Regions from separate parts of the Streptomyces sp. P9-A4 genome, predicted to be linked through region 1. Evidence: riboswitches for the same ligand, from Rfam matches in the RefSeq annotation. Region 1 holds a riboswitch; the other holds the start of a gene.

Region 1 (3,396 bases):
GGTGTAGCGCAGCTGCTGGGGGTTGCTCATGGCCTGATTCTCCTGGATCGGGGGAGTACTGATGAACGTGGGTCTTACGGGGTGAGACGCGAAGTGAGACGGATACGTCACTTCCGGCGCGGACGCGTCACTTCTGGCGCTTGTAGAACGGCAGCGCCACGACCTCGTAGGGCTCGTGGGTGCCACGGATGTCCACACCTACACCCTCGGTGCCGGGCGTGGCGTGCGCCGCGTCCACGTACGCGATGGCGATCGGCTTGCCGAGCGTCGGGGACGGGGCGCCGGAGGTCACCTCGCCGATCACCACGCCGTCCTTGACGACGGAGAAGCCGGCGCGCGGGACGCGGCGGCCCTCGGCGATCAGGCCGACGAGCTTGCGGGGCGGGGCGGTCTCGGCGCGCTCGGCGGCCTTCTCCAGCGCCTCGCGGCCGACGAAGCGGCCCTCGTTCGTCGTCTTCTCGAACTTCACGACCCGGCCGAGGCCCGCGTCGAAGGGGGTGAGGCCGGTGGTCAGCTCGTGGCCGTACAGCGGCATGCCCGCCTCCAGGCGGAGCGTGTCACGGCAGGACAGACCACAGGGGATCAGACCGACCGGGGCGCCCGCCTCGGTCAGCGCCTTCCAGACGCCCTCGGCGTGCTCGGGCTTGAGGAACAGCTCGAAGCCGTCCTCGCCGGTGTAGCCGGTACGGGCGATCAGCGCGGGCACGCCCGCGACGGTGCCCGGCAGGCCGGCGTAGTACTTGAGACCGTCCAGGTCGGCGTCGGTGAGCGACTTGAGGATGCCGGGGGACTCCGGGCCCTGGACGGCGATCAGGGCGTACGCGTCGCGGTCGTCGCGGACCTCGGCGTCGAAGCCGCCGGAGCGGGCGACGAGCGCGTCCAGGACGATCTGGGCGTTGGAGGCGTTGGCGACGACCATGTACTCGGTCTCGCCGAGGCGGTAGACGATCAGGTCGTCGAGGATGCCGCCGTCCTCCCGGCAGATCATCGTGTAGCGGGCGCGGCCGACGCCCACCGTCGAGATGTTGCCGACCAGGGCGTGGTCGAGGAGCGCGACGGCCTGCGGCCCGGCGACGGTGATCTCGCCCATGTGCGAGAGGTCGAAGAGACCGGCCTTGGTGCGGACGGCGACGTGCTCGTCGCGCTCGCTGCCGTACCGGAGCGGCATGTCCCAGCCCGCGAAGTCGGTCATGGTCGCGCCCAGGGAACGATGCAGGGCATCGAGGGCGGTCAGACGGGGGGCAGTGCTCATGGGTGGCTCCCGGATCCCAAGGGCGTGATCGGTGACGAACACATGACGGCGAGGACGTCCTCCCCATCTGTCATGGAACCTGAGAGGTTCACCGAGAGCATCTCGTCACCGAGAGATCGGCTTGCACCTTGGGTGGGGACACGGCAGGGTGTCCCGCTTTTCAGATCTGCCTCATCCGCGCGGTACGGGGCCTGAGAGATTCAAGGGAGGGTCTTGCTCCTTCGGCGCCCGGACGCGCTCTGCGGTCCGGAACTCTCCCGCGCGGATTCGAGCGGCCGGTATGCGATTGTGTGGCGACTGTGCGCGCCTGGCGCGCACATCATTGCACGAGGGCCCGGCGGGGCAAATCGCTTGTGTCTCATTACTGTTTCTTTACACTTCTTGGGCAAGGGTCTCCTGAGGCCCGGCAGGGGGGAGAAGCGATGAGGTTCCAGCACACCGGCGCATACGCTCCGAGTACGGGCATACCGTCCCAGCGGGCCCGTGCCAGAACCCGCCGCCGGGGCCGGCTCCTGCGGGACCTGCGCGAGCGCGGCGGCCGCGGTCCCCGTGCCCTCACCTTCGCCGCCGGCGACCTCGTCGTCGTCTCGGGCCTGCCCGGCAGCGGCAAGTCCACCCTCATGAAGCGCGTCGCCGAGGGCACCGGCATCGACTCCCAGGACGCCCGTGAGCGCTGGCAGGCCCGCATGCCCCGCCTCCTGCCGTACGCCCTCTACCGCCCTCTCGTCCGGCTCGCCCACTACGCCGGACTCCGCCGCGCCCTGCGCTCCGGCGCCGGGGTGATCGTCCACGACTGCGGCACCCAGTCCTGGGTGCGGGGCTGGCTCGCCCGCGAGGCCCGCCGCCGCGGCCGGGCCCTGCACCTCCTGCTCCTCGACGTCACTCCGGACGCCGCCCGCGCCGGCCAGCGCGCCCGCGGCCGGGGCGTCTCGGCCTACGCCATGGCCCGGCACCGGCGGGCCGTCGCGCGGCTCGTCCGGGCCGCCGAGTCCGGCAGCCTGCCGCACGGCTGCGCCTCCGCCACCCTGCTCGACCGGGACGCGGCGGACGCCCTGCGGAGGATCGGCTTCCGGGAGGCCGCCTGACGGCCGCCCCCGGGCCCCGGGCCGCCGCGTTCCGTACCCTTTGGGCCACGCCGCCACCGGGGCGGCGTTAGGGTGCTGCCGGGCGGCCGGTGCGGCAGGCCGTGCGAGAAGGGGAAACGGGACCGTGGACGTGACGTGGCCGGGCAATGAGCTCGAAGAGGTCCTTGCCGCCTCACTCGGCAACCCGGAGGCCGGCGGCCGGCTGGTCGAAGTACTGGGCCGCAGCTCCGTCTGGGTGCCCCTGCCCAACGGCGGCAGCGCCGAGAGTGCCGACCTCGACCTCCCCACCATGGAGATCGACGGCGCGGCGTACGTCCCCGTGTTCAGCTCCGAACAACAGTTCCTCGCCTGCGTCGGCGGCCACATGTCCTTCACCGTCGCCCCCGCCCGCGACTTCGCCCGCGGCCTGCCCCCGCAGCTCGGCATCGCGGTGAACCCCGGCGGCACCGTCGGGGTTCCGCTGCCCCCGCCCGCCGTCGTCGAACTCTGCCGCGCCGGACGCACCCCGCTCGACGGCCCCGCGAGCGGCGGCCGGGTCCGCCTCTTCGAGCCCGACTGGCAGGACGACCCCGTCGACTTCCTCTCCGCCGCCGCCGCCGAGTTCGAGGCCACCGGCGTCGTCGTCACCGCCCGCCGCGCCCTCGCCAGCGTCGAGGGCACCGAACCCGCCCTCTTCGTCGGCGTCCAGCTCTCCGCCTGGGACGGCATCGACCGCAACGCCCCCCTGGACGCCCTCGGCCGCGCCCTCGGCCGGGTCGAGGTGGCCTGGCCGGTCAACCTCATCCTGCTCGACATGGCGCAGGACCCGGTCGGCGACTGGATGCTGGAGCGGGTACGCCCCTTCTACCAGCGCGCCGCCGGGTGAGCGGCCCCCTGCTTAAGCTGAACTGAACCGGTAGCTGGACAGACGTGGTGGACGAAAGAGGGGCGGGACCCAGGGTGAGCGCGTCAGGCACCGCTGCGACCGATCAGGTCGAGCACACGCTGCGCCAGGTGGCACCCGGACGCTACGACGCGTACGAGCAGTTGCTGCACGCCCTCGCGGACGGCGAACTCCGG
Region 2 (3,396 bases), 4.4 Mb from region 1:
ACGGGACTCACCGGTTCCGTGGGGCTCGCCGGTTCCAAGATGATCGCGAAGATCGCCTCCGAGGAGGCCAAGCCCGACGGGCTCGTCCTGATCGAGCCCGGCACCGAGCGCGAGCTGCTCGGCCCTCGGTCGGTGCGGATCCTGCCCGGGGTGGGGCCGGCCACCGGGGAGCATCTGCGGCGGGCCGGGATGACCACCGTGACCGACCTCGCGGAGGCGGGCGAGGACGAGCTCGTACGGCTGCTGGGGCGGGCGCACGGGGCCTCGCTGTACAGGATGGCCCAGGGGCACGACGACCGGCCCGTGGTGGCCGAGCGGGACGCCAAGTCGGTGTCCGTCGAGGACACCTTCGACGTCGACCTGCACGACCGGGTACGCATCCGGGTCGAGGTCGAGCGGCTCGCCGAGCGCTGCGTCGGGCGGCTGCGGGCCTCGGGGCACTCCGGGCGGACCATCGTCCTGAAGGTGCGGCGCTACGACTTCTCCACGCTGACCCGGTCCGAGACGCTCCGGGGGCCCACTGACGACCCGGGGGTGGTGCGGGAGGCGGTGGGGCGGCTGCTGGAGGGCGTGGACACGACCGGGGGCGTGCGGCTGCTCGGAGTGGGGGTGAGCGGGCTCGCGGACTACACGCAGGAGGATCTGTTCGCTCAGGCGGAGGCGCGGGGCGCGGCCGAAGCCCGCGTGGAGGGGGAGGCGGGGGGTGGCGCCGAAGCCGGTGACCGCGTGGCGGAGGGGGCCGCGGAGGATGCCGTGTCGGCGCCCGCCGGCGCAGGGGCCGTGACGGGCGGGAAGGCGGGCTCCGGAGGGGCCGAGGGGGCCGTGGAGCGGCACTGGTCGCCCGGCCATGACGTACGGCACGCGGTGTACGGGGCCGGGTGGGTCCAGGGGAGCGGGGTCGGGCGGGTCACGGTGCGGTTCGAGGAGCCGTGGTCCGGGCCGGGGCGGGTGCGGACGTTCTCCGTGGACGACCCGGAGCTGGAGCCGTCGGAGCCGTTGCCGCTGGTGCGTCGTGACGTGGGGGCGTGAGGGGTGCGCCCGGCCGCCGGCCCCGGCTGGGCCCGCACCGCCCCGTGCGGCTCGGTGCGGGTATGTCGTGGCGTGCCGGGGAGGCGGGCCCGCCCGGCGGGCCGGGCTTCTCGGTCAGGTGCCGTCCTGGCCCGCCAGGCGGCCGAAGTCCGTGTCCGGGGTGTCCGTGGGGGGCGGCGGGAGGGCCATGCTGTAGTGGCGGTAGAGCTGGAGTTCCTGTTCCGGGGAGAGGTGGCGGCCCACGCCGAAGTCGGGCGCGTCCTTGATGAGGGCGCGTTCGTAGGGGACGTGGAGGCCGTCACCGGCCAGCTCGCTCGGCTCCAGCGGGACGAAGGCGTCCCGGCTGAACAGGCCGGTGCGGACCGCGGCCCATTCCGGGATGCCGGTCGCGTCGTCCAGGTACACCTCGTCCACGGTTCCGATCTTGTGTCCCTTCCGGTCGAACGCCTTGCGGCCGATCAGGCTGCGCGGATCGATGTCGGTCTGCACGGTCCCTCCAACTGGTCGCAACTGCTCTACACCCCTACGAAAGTGCACAACTGGGATGTCGGCCACTTGAGCGATGGCAGCCGCAACCGCGCTGGTAGGCTGGCTGTGGCTGTCGACCCCGTGCGGGAGAGTCCTCCGGAGAAACCTTCCGGTGGACGCCGAAGGAGCAAATCCTCCCCGGAATCTCTCAGGCCCCTGTACCGCGCGGACGAGGTCACTCTGGAAAGCAGAGCGGTGTCAGACGGCATGCGCTCTCACCGACGGTGAAAGCCGGCGTGCCGTGAGGCGTGCCGGTGAAACTCTCAGGTTGAGATGACAGAGGGGGAGGCCGTCCGGGTACCCGCGCCGCGGTGCCCCTCGCAGGTCGTGACGACCAGGAGGCCTCCGTACATGACCGCCAACCGCACTCCGCTCTCCGAGCTCGAACAGGGCATCCCGTTCGAGCAGCGGCACATCGGGCCCGACGCCGAGGCGCGCGCCAAGATGCTCGCCCAGGTCGGTTACGGCTCCCTCGACGAGCTCACGGCCGCCGCCGTGCCGGACGTCATCAAGAACACCGAGGCGCTCGGCCTGCCGTCCGCGCGCACGGAGGCCGAGGTCCTCGCCGAGCTGCGTGACCTCGCCGACCGCAACCAGGTGCTCGCGCCCATGATCGGCCTCGGCTACTACGGCACCTTCACCCCGCCGGTGATCCTGCGGAACGTGATGGAGAACCCGGCCTGGTACACCGCGTACACGCCGTACCAGCCGGAGATCTCCCAGGGCCGCCTGGAGGCCCTGCTGAACTTCCAGACCGTCGTCGCCGACCTGACCGGGCTGCCCACCTCCGGCGCCTCGCTGCTCGACGAGGGCACCGCCGCCGCCGAGGCCATGTCCCTCGCCCGGCGCGTCGGCAAGGTCAAGAACGGTGTCTTCCTGGTCGACGCCGACGCCCTGCCGCAGACGATCGCCGTCATCGAGACCCGCGCCGAGCCGACCGGTGTCGAGGTCGTCGTCGCCGACCTCTCGGCGGGCATCCCGGCCGAGATCGCCGAGCGCGGTGTGTTCGGTGTGCTCCTCCAGTACCCGGGTGCCTCCGGCGCCGTCCGCGACATCAAGCCGCTGATCGACGCCGCCCACGAGCTCGGCGCGATCGTCACCGTCGCCGCCGACCTGCTCGCGCTGACCCTGCTCACCTCGCCCGGCGAGCTGGGCGCGGACATCGCCGTCGGCACCACCCAGCGCTTCGGCGTCCCGATGGGCTTCGGCGGTCCGCACGCCGGCTACATGGCCGTCCAGGACAAGCACGCCCGCTCGCTGCCCGGCCGTCTCGTGGGCGTCTCCGTCGACGCCGACGGGAACCGCGCGTACCGCCTGGCCCTCCAGACCCGCGAGCAGCACATCCGCCGCGAGAAGGCCACCAGCAACATCTGTACCGCTCAGGTGCTGCTCGCCGTCATGGCCGGCATGTACGCCGTCTACCACGGCCCCGAGGGCCTCCGGGGCATCGCGCGCCGCACCCACCGCTACGCCGCGATCCTGGCCGCCGGCCTGACCGCCGGTGGCGTGGAGCTCACCCAGGGCGCCTTCTTCGACACCCTCACCGCCCGCGTGCCCGGCAAGGCCGACGAGGTCGTCGCCGCCGCCCGCGAGGCCGGTGTGAACCTCTACCGCGTCGACGCCGACCACGTGTCGATGTCCTGCGACGAGACCACCGGCCGCGCCCAGCTCACCGCCGTCTGGGGCGCCTTCGGTGTCACGGCCGACATCGAGGCGCTGGACGCCACCGCCGAGGAGACGCTGCCCGCCGGGCTGCTGCGCTCCGACGCGTTCCTGACCCACCCGGTCTTCCACGCGCACCGCTCCGAGACCTCGATGCTGCGCTACCTGCGCAAGCTC

What was found. A riboswitch is a leader RNA that binds a small molecule or an ion and turns the genes downstream of it on or off. The one in region 1 is predicted to bind glycine.
Region 2: it holds a riboswitch for glycine, as region 1 does, so the genes downstream of both, gcvP (aminomethyl-transferring glycine dehydrogenase) here and gcvT (glycine cleavage system aminomethyltransferase GcvT) in region 1, are expected to answer to the same signal.

What each region holds. Positions count from the first base shown of each region.
Region 1 covers NZ_JAZIFY010000001.1:5,355,561-5,358,956, forward strand. The annotation lists gene gcvH (glycine cleavage system protein GcvH) at 1-30, opposite strand, end outside; gene gcvT (glycine cleavage system aminomethyltransferase GcvT) at 128-1,252, opposite strand; glycine riboswitch at 1,310-1,421, opposite strand; glycine riboswitch at 1,423-1,522, opposite strand; gene V4Y03_RS24260 (AAA family ATPase) at 1,675-2,337, shown strand; gene V4Y03_RS24265 (enhanced serine sensitivity protein SseB) at 2,462-3,202, shown strand; gene V4Y03_RS24270 (enhanced serine sensitivity protein SseB C-terminal domain-containing protein) at 3,277-3,396, shown strand, end outside.
Region 2 covers NZ_JAZIFY010000001.1:982,962-986,357, reverse strand. The annotation lists gene V4Y03_RS04375 (DNA polymerase IV) at 1-1,029, shown strand, start outside; gene V4Y03_RS04370 (PRC-barrel domain-containing protein) at 1,144-1,518, opposite strand; glycine riboswitch at 1,632-1,731, shown strand; gene gcvP (aminomethyl-transferring glycine dehydrogenase) at 1,909-3,396, shown strand, end outside.